Regions from separate parts of the Lactiplantibacillus kimchii genome, predicted to be linked through region 2. Evidence: predicted binding sites of a transcription regulator. Region 2 holds the regulator's gene; the other holds the start of a gene.
What was found. The regulator Rex, encoded in region 2, represses fermentation and respiration genes when NADH is low (regulators of the CRP and FNR family bind a similar motif). The targets are predictions, from matches to a motif close to TTGTGAANTANTTCACAA.
Positions count from the first base shown of each region.

Region 1: a site for Rex is predicted at 1,587-1,604, ahead of C5Z26_RS07325 (NAD(P)-dependent alcohol dehydrogenase). Genes of this name have one in related genera too.

Region 1 covers NZ_CP027194.1:1,486,923-1,491,361, forward strand. The annotation lists gene C5Z26_RS07315 (SDR family oxidoreductase) at 49-687, shown strand; gene C5Z26_RS07320 (GNAT family N-acetyltransferase) at 891-1,349, shown strand; gene C5Z26_RS07325 (NAD(P)-dependent alcohol dehydrogenase) at 1,662-2,783, shown strand; partial or broken gene C5Z26_RS07335 (ISL3 family transposase) at 2,860-4,116, opposite strand; gene C5Z26_RS07340 (DMT family transporter) at 4,351-4,439, opposite strand, start outside.
Region 2 covers NZ_CP027194.1:2,148,251-2,152,689, forward strand. The annotation lists gene C5Z26_RS10435 (ABC-F family ATP-binding cassette domain-containing protein) at 1-1,530, opposite strand, end outside; gene C5Z26_RS10440 (redox-sensing transcriptional repressor Rex) at 1,697-2,353, shown strand; gene C5Z26_RS10445 (CPBP family intramembrane glutamic endopeptidase) at 2,406-3,041, opposite strand; gene groES (co-chaperone GroES) at 3,232-3,516, shown strand; gene groL (chaperonin GroEL) at 3,572-4,439, shown strand, end outside.

The DNA of each region.
Region 1 (4,439 bases), 660 kb from region 2:
ATTCTGTAATAATAAGATTTACAGTTAAATTATTCAGGAGGGGATACCATGACAAAAGTACTTATCTTAGGGGCTGCCGGTCAAATCGCCCGGTTAGCTGAACAACAATTTTTAAACGACACGCAAGTAGAACTCACACTTTACTTACGAAATGCACAACGAGTTAACGACTTAAAATCAGCGCGGGTCACCATCATTGACGGCGATACAACTGACGTAACCAAGTTGACCCAAGCGATGCAAGGTCAAGATGTGGTCTATGCTAACTTAGCCGGCCAAAATATCAAGGCGCAAGCTGAGACCGTTGTGACGGCGATGCATACCACCGGACTCAAACGCCTCATTTGGATTTCAACATTAGGTATTTATGATGAAGTCCCTGGTAAATTTGGCGAATGGAATAACGCTACTTTAGGTAGCTACCTCACCCGTTACTTTGATGCCGCCCAAGTTCTAGAACAATCTGACTTGGATTACACTATTATTCGGCCAGCTTGGTTAACAAATAAAGCCGAAACTGATTATGAACTAACCCAACGCCATGATACTTTTAAAGGCACTGAAGTTTCACGTCAAAGTATTGCCGCGTTAGTCGTCCAATTGGTTCAAAATCCAACCACACAATTACGAACATCTTTAGGGGTTAATAAACCCAATACCGATGGCGATAAACCAGCTTGGTATTAATAGCCATGTGAGTCAAATGACAACATAGTTTCAGTCATTTGACCCACGTTTTTTTTAATGATTTTTTCATTTTAAACCCGCTTAAATCAAACTTCATAATTCACGGACCTTCCAATTTGACGCCACTTAAATGTGGTGTTAGATTGTAAACTTAATTTGAAAATAACCAGGTTTTCTGACCTAGTTTTCAAGGAGGCTTCACGTTGAATTTAAAATGGTATGTTAAACAATTTTCCGGTCTAACAACAATCCAATTACACGATATTTATCAGCTCCGCGCAAAAAGCTTTGTCCAAGAACAAGCCCGAAGTTATCAAGACCCAGATGATACTGATTTTGACGCTCGTCATATCTTTGCTTACGATAATGGTCACCTAGTCGCCTATGCACGGATTTATGACCGTGCTGGGGTCGTGACTTTTGGCCGTATCACAACTGATAGTACGTATCGCGGCACTGGTCTCGGTAAACAACTTATGAACCATGTCATGGCGATTTTAAAAGTCCATTATGCCGATGCCCAGATTGAAATTGACGCTCAAACCCAAGTCCAGAAATTTTACGAAAAATTCGGCCTAACGACCCAAGGAGACCCCTTTATCGATTTAGGCGCCGAAGTGATCAAAATGCAAGCACCTGTTCAAGCTTTGGTACTGGCTTGACGATTACCATAGCCCACCATTAACGTCCGACTGGCTGACAGTGATGGCCAATGGTGGCTATTTTTTTACGCTGTATCAGACGATCGCGTGAACTTTCTCAAACTTAAAGTTCAACTTCAAAATAAGACCATTACATCTACAGAACTTTGGTATCATATTTATACATTTAAGGTATTAAAGCCTGATTAATCAGCGTTTATACCTGGTATTCAATTCATTAAATCGGCTTGATTGAATTTGTGAGTTGTGTAACAATAGCAATTGTAAGCGTTTTACATATCAATTAACTAACAAAGTGAGGCACTAATTATTATGAAAATTAAAGCAGCAGTTGTTAATCAAGTTAATGATCCATTCGTCATTAAAGACGATATTGAATTGGCTGAAATGGGCCCAACTGATTTACAAGTTAAATTAGTTGCAAGTGGGATTTGTCACTCGGACGAAGCGATTCGTAAAGGGGATGCTTCCCTGGGTTATCCAGTTATTCTCGGTCATGAAGGTTCGGGAATTATTGAAAAAGTCGGCCCCCAAGTAAAAGATTTTAGCGTGGGTGATCATATTGTCATGTCTTTTTACGCCGATGGCACTTGCGATAACTGCTTAAAAGGGATGCCAACTAAATGCCGCCACTATGCCGATTATAATTTAAGCGGCACACGACCAGATGGGTCTGATCATTTCCAAGAAAACGGCGCTCATGTCAGTGATATGTTTGACCAATCCTCATTCACGACCCATACGGTCATCGATCAGCGCAATGCCGTTAAGGTGGACAAGGCCTTAGACTTACGGCGCTTAGGACCTTTAGGTTGTGGCTATGTCACTGGGAGTGGCACTGTTTTGAATAGTCTACAACCACGTCCCGGCCAGACGATTGCCGTCTTTGGGACCGGTGCGGTTGGGTTAGCTGCAATGATGGCCGGTAAAATTTCTGGTTGTACCGAAGTTATTGCGGTCGACATCGTAGATTCTCGCTTAGCCTTAGCGAAAGAACTAGGTGCAACTCACACCGTTAACAGTAAAACGGAAGATCCAGTAGCAGCCATCAAAAAGTTAACCAATGGCTACGGCGTTGATTTCACTGTGGATACGACTGGTGTAGAACCCGTAATGGTCGCTGCCATTCATGCTTTGGCTCAAGGTGGGACTGCCGCTTTAATTGCCGTTACCGCTAAGAATATTACCATCAGTTCATGGAATGACCTATGTGTTGATGATAAAAAGGTTATTGGGGTTAACATGGGGGACGCCATTCCTCAAGTCGATGTGCCACGCCTCATTGACTTCTATCAACATGGCATGTTCCCATTTGAAAAGACCGAAAAATTCTACAAGTTTGCAGATATTAATCAAGCCAATGCGGACTCCGTGAGTGGTAAAACCATCAAACCCGTCCTAATTATTGACGAAGACTATCAACCTGAAGCTTAATTTAGCTCAAGCCCAAAAAGGGTTCTCTGTCAACTGTTGTTGGTAATCTTTTTATTGGTGCTTAGCCGCGCAACGGCTAAGCACCTTTTTTTAATGCGAACATTAAATGTATACGCAATCTGAAATTATTGAAATTTCCAAAACCATAGGCGGTATGTTTTAAAACTTTAATTTTATTATTCGTCCCTTCCAAAGGACCGTTTGAATATTGATATCTGAGTGCGTTCTCAATTTAATCTTGGCTATCTCGTAGTTTTGAAAAATGTTTCTCAATCTCCTCTGGAAATTGATTACTAGCATCCAGAACCTGCCTTAACCGGGGTAAATCTCGATATTTGACGGCGCTTCTGAGTGTATGCAAGGCGTCATAGGCTCGTTTTAACTCTGGATCAAATTCCAGCATCTCTTCAACAATTTGATTTTGGGTATGGCGTCCGGCAATAAAGGAATAGTGCCTATAATTTTTGATATCCAGTTTCTCGTTAGGTTTTAAGAGTAGTTTCCAATATCTTTTTAGTGCTTTATATTTAATGTTTGATTTAGCAAATTGTTTCATGACGCGAATACGAGTTTGATTAAAGCCTACCACCGCCGATTTCACGACGTGAAATCGGTCAGTAACGATTATGGCCTCTGGAAATACTGACACTAGCTCAGGGTACGTATAATTCATATCCGTTACAATAACTTTGACACTCATTCTGGCTGTTTTCGTATAACGTTTAAAGTATTTTTCAAGACTAACAAGTGTTCTCGATTCTAAGATATCTATAAATTGATGAGTTTCTCCATCCATAAAGACGAAACTAATCGAACCATTGGCATCTTTGGTTGACTTGATTTCATCCATGCAAATGACACTTGGCAACCAATCATAATGGGTCAATAAATCACGTTCGTAGGTCTTTAACATTGAGACAACTGTACTACTTGAAATATTCAATTCGTGAGCAATGTGTGTCATGGTCACCGGTTCACTTAGCTTCTCTAAGCAAGCGATGCGAACATTATTAGAGATTGTATGATTCCGTTGCGTTAGCGTAGTTGCTGCTAAAAAATAGCTGTTGCACACTTTACACTTAAAGTTCCGTTTCTTTAGATGCAGTAAAACGTCTCGCTCACTGCTCCTAAGTAGCTTAACTTTTACTTGTCGCCAACCATAGTGAATGATACTTTTTCTGTTGAGTACGCCGCACCTTGGACACGCTTTTGGACGATAGTCCAAAATTGCTTGAGCTTCGATTGGTCCTTTTTCTTGAATGTTATTGATAATATTCACTTTTTTGATGTTTGGGTCTTTAATTCCCAATAAAAATTTAGTATCCTTACTCATAGGGGTATAGTCGCTTCTTTCTCTTGAAATGTGGTAGTGGATAGATATATAAGTCTGCCGACTATATCTCTTTTTTTTTGCACTTTTTTAATATACTACAAATAAAATACATACAAAAATATCTGCTGCCAGTAATCAAGTTTTCACTTAATTACCAACAACAGATATTTTAGAACCCCAAAAAGAGATCACAATTTTAAAATTGCGACCTCTTTTTGGGTTACTGCGATAACGTTATTCTAACGTTGACTTACTGCGATAATGCTGCAAAATATAAATCGCAAAAACGACTAAGATTGAGCCAATAATTTCAATGATGCTAA
Region 2 (4,439 bases):
AACTTGATTAATGAAATAACGGTCATGTGAGACGAACAAAAGCGTGCCATCAAAATCGTTAAGTGCAACTTCCAATACTTCACGACTGTCAATATCCAAGTGATTGGTCGGTTCGTCTAAAATTAAAAAGTTATCATTTTCCATAGCTAACTTGGTCAGTAGTAAACGGGCCCGTTCACCCCCGGATAAGGACCCGATTGATTTATCGACATCGGCACCAGTAAACAAGAAACTGCCTAAAATGGTCCGAATATCTTTTTCAGGAGTGGTCGCATGTTCGTCCCAAAGTTCACTAAGGACGGTTTTTTTAGCATGCAAATTCTTTTGTTCCTGATCGTAATAACCGGTAACGACATTGGTCCCGAAGACCGCTTGCCCCTTGATAAATGGAATTTGACCCAGAATACTTTTCAGCAAGGTTGATTTACCAATTCCATTGGGTCCCACGATGGCGATGGCTTCATGTTTTTTGATGTTTAATGTGTCCGGTGCTGACAAGATTTGATCTTGATAGCCCACCGCTGCATCTTTGACGGTTAAGACAATGTTGCCACTTTGTTTGGCTGCATGAAAACCAAAGTGGGCGGTCTTTTCATCACCTTCGGGACGGTCCAAACGCGTCATTTTTTCGAGTTGTTTTCGCCGTGATTGGGCGCGCTTGGTAGTTGAAGCCCGCACAATATTCCGATTAACAAAGTCTTCTAATTTGTTGATTTCGGTCTGTTGCTTCTCATAATGTTTCCATTCTGCTTGAATACGGGCCGCTTTTTGTTGGACATATTGATCATAATTGCCAGTATAATGCACCATTTCATGATGGGATAGATCGTAGACTTCGTTGACGACCCGATCTAAGAAGTAACGGTCGTGACTCACAATCAGCAAGGCGCCCGTGTAAGATTGAAGATAACTTTCGAGCCAAGTGAGCGTTTCAACGTCCAAATGGTTGGTTGGTTCATCCAGAATGAGCAAATCCCGTTTTTCCAATAGTAGTTTGGCAAGCGCCAACTGGGTCTTTTGGCCCCCGGAAAGTTCGGTAACGGATTTATCATAAACATCAGCATTGAACTGGAAACCATGTAAGACACCCCGGATTTCGGCCTGGTAACCGTAACCATTTTTTTGTTGAAATTCAGTTTGAACTTGGTCATAAGTCTTTAAAGTTTGTTGATAAGTCGGGTCATCCGCAATAACTTCAGGATCACTTAATTGGGCTTCTAAGCGGTGCATTTGAGCTTCTAGTTGATGTAATTCAGCGAAGACACTGCTCATTTCTTCCCAAATTGTATGGGCGCTATTTAAACCTTGATCTTGAGCCAAATAGCCGATAGTTAAGCCTTTACGCATTGAAATTTGACCTTCGTCAGGGACGGTTTCACCGGCAATCATTTTTAATAAAGTTGATTTACCAGCCCCGTTGCGACCAACTAAGGCGACACGCGCATGGTCCTGAATATCTAATTGTACGTTATCGAACAAGACATCAGCGCCAAAACGCCGCATGACTTGCTGTACTTGTAGTAAAATCACGTTTTTTTAAACTCCTTTCGAGGTGGATTCGTCAAATAATTGTAGCATATTGTCGTTGTTAGCCCTAGTGAAAGGGAAGAATAAGTAAATATTATTTCACAAAGTGGCCTATTATGCTAGAATAGTGTCAGCAAATTCACAAACTTTTGATAAGGAGGGTCGTCAAATGGCAGAAACAAAAATTCCACGGGCAACGGCCAAGCGGTTACCGATATACTATCGGTATTTGAACATTTTATTAGATGCTGACAAGAAACGGGTTTCGTCAACGGAGCTGTCAGAAGCAGTTAAAGTTGATTCAGCTACGATTCGACGAGATTTTTCATATTTTGGGGCATTAGGCAAACGCGGGTATGGCTATGACGTTGAAAAGCTCTTGGCATTTTTCAAGAAAATTTTAAATCAAGACACGTTAACTAACGTCGCCTTGATTGGGGTCGGTAATTTGGGCCATGCGTTACTTAATTTTAATTTTCATAAAAATAGTAATGTCCGTATTTCAGCAGCTTTTGATGTCAACGAATCAATTGCCAATACGGTCCAAAGCGGCGTTCCCGTTTATCCGATGGCGGAATTAAAGAAACAATTAATTGAACAACAAATTGAAATTGCCATTTTAACGGTGCCAACTTCAGTCGTTCAAGACGTTACAGATGAACTGGTTGATGCTAACGTTAAAGGAATTATGAACTTTACCCCATTACGCATTTCAGTTCCCGAGACGATTCGGGTTCAAAATGTTGATTTAACGAATGAATTGCAAACCTTAATTTATTTTATTGAACATTATGGGGAACAACTTGGCGATAAATCAGCTGAATAATATTAGCTAGCAAAAGACGCAACCAAAAAAATGGTTGCGTCTTTTAGTTATTTTAAGTTAAAAATAAGGGTAAAACTGCGACAACGTTCATTAAAATATGGGCAATCATCGATGTCTGAATACGACCAGTATGCCGGTATAGCCAACAAAAGAGGAGGCCGATAAAGGCATATAAAATTAAATGACCGTCCGCATGAGCAAAACTAAATAACAAACTAGAAATAACCGCAGCACCGACTGTTCCAGTAACGGTCGTTAGGTTACCGAAAATAACTTTACGAAAGACGATTTCTTCCATAATTGGCGCTCCAACGAGCACTGCCAGTAAGAAGAAGGGGTATTTCTGACCAATTGTGAGTAACGTATTGGTATTGGCCGAGGCCGTTGACTGGCCGAGTAGTTGCGTCAAGCGTAAAATAACGACTTGACCGACAAGCACTAAGACAACGCCGATAATTCCCCATAAAACCGTACTGACCCAATTTTTAGGGTGCTGTTCGACGGCATTTGGCGTTTTAGTTCGCCAAGCGAGCCATCCTAAAATGATAGCGCCAAGTAAGTAATCTAAAGTTTGAATTAAGAAAATCCAAGATCCAAGTTGATGGAATCCTTGGGCTAATAAAGTAGGTAGGGCATAGATGATAAAATAGACGATTAAAACTGTCAGCGATTGGCGGCGATTAGCCATTAGCTCACGTCCTTTAATAATAAAATTTCGAGTCAGATTTGACTTAAGTAAGTTCATTATAATCGATTTGACTTTCTTTGACTAATTATTGACAAATAACTTGCATTCTTGAATTAAAATGATATAGTTATCTTTGTGATTAGCACTTGATGTTTGTGAGTGCTAAAAAAGAATAAATGGAGGGATTCACGTGTTAAAACCATTAGGTGATCGTGTCATCTTACAACAACAAGCAGAAGAAGAACAAACGATTGGTGGTATTGTTATTGCCAACAATGCTAAGGAAAAGCCACAAAGTGGTAAGGTTGTTGCTGTATCTGATGGCCGGATTTTAGATAACGGTTCAAAGGTTGCACCTAGCGTGAAAGTCGGCGATCAAGTATTGTTTGACAAGTACGCAGGTACTGAAGTTAAGTACGAAGGGTCAGCTTATCTAGTCTTACACGAAAAAGATATTGTCGCGGTTGAAGACTAATCCATTTAACTGATAGTAATTAAAACAAAATTTATTTATGAGGTGAATACAAATAATGGCTAAAGAATTAAAATTCTCTGAAGACGCACGTTCAGCAATGCTCAAAGGTGTTGACCAATTAGCTAACACCGTTAAATCAACTTTAGGTCCTAAGGGTCGTAATGTTGTATTGGAAGAATCATACGGCTCACCAACCATCACTAATGATGGGGTGACGATTGCTAAGGCAATTGAACTTGAAGATCATTTTGAAAATATGGGTGCTAAGTTAGTTTCTGAAGTCGCTTCAAAAACTAACGATATTGCCGGTGATGGGACTACTACTGCAACGGTATTGACGCAATCAATCGTCAACGAAGGCATGAAGAACGTTACTGCTGGGGCTAACCCAGTTGGGATTCGGCGCGGGATTGAAGCCGCAACGAAGACTGCCGTTGACGCCATGCATTCAATGGCCCATGAAGTTAAGACGCAAGAAGATATCGCTCAAATCGCAGCCGTTTCATCAGCTAGCCAAGAAACGGGTAAGTTGATTGCGGAAGCGATGGAAAAAGTTGGTCATGATGGCGTTATCACTATTGAAGAATCACGTGGTGTTGATACTAGCTTGGACGTGGTTGAAGGAATGCAATTTGATCGTGGTTACCTATCACAATACATGGTTACCGATAACGATAAAATGGAAGCTGATTTAGACAATCCTTACATTTTAATTACCGATAAGAAGATTTCTAACATCCAAGATGTTTTGCCATTACTACAATCAATTGTTGAACAAGGCAAGCCATTGTTAATTATTGCCGATGACATTTCTGGCGAAGCTTTACCAACTTTGGTATTAAACAAAATGCGTGGGACTTTCAACGTTGTTGCGGTTAAAGCACCTGGCTTTGGCGATCGTCGTAAGGAACAATTACAAGATA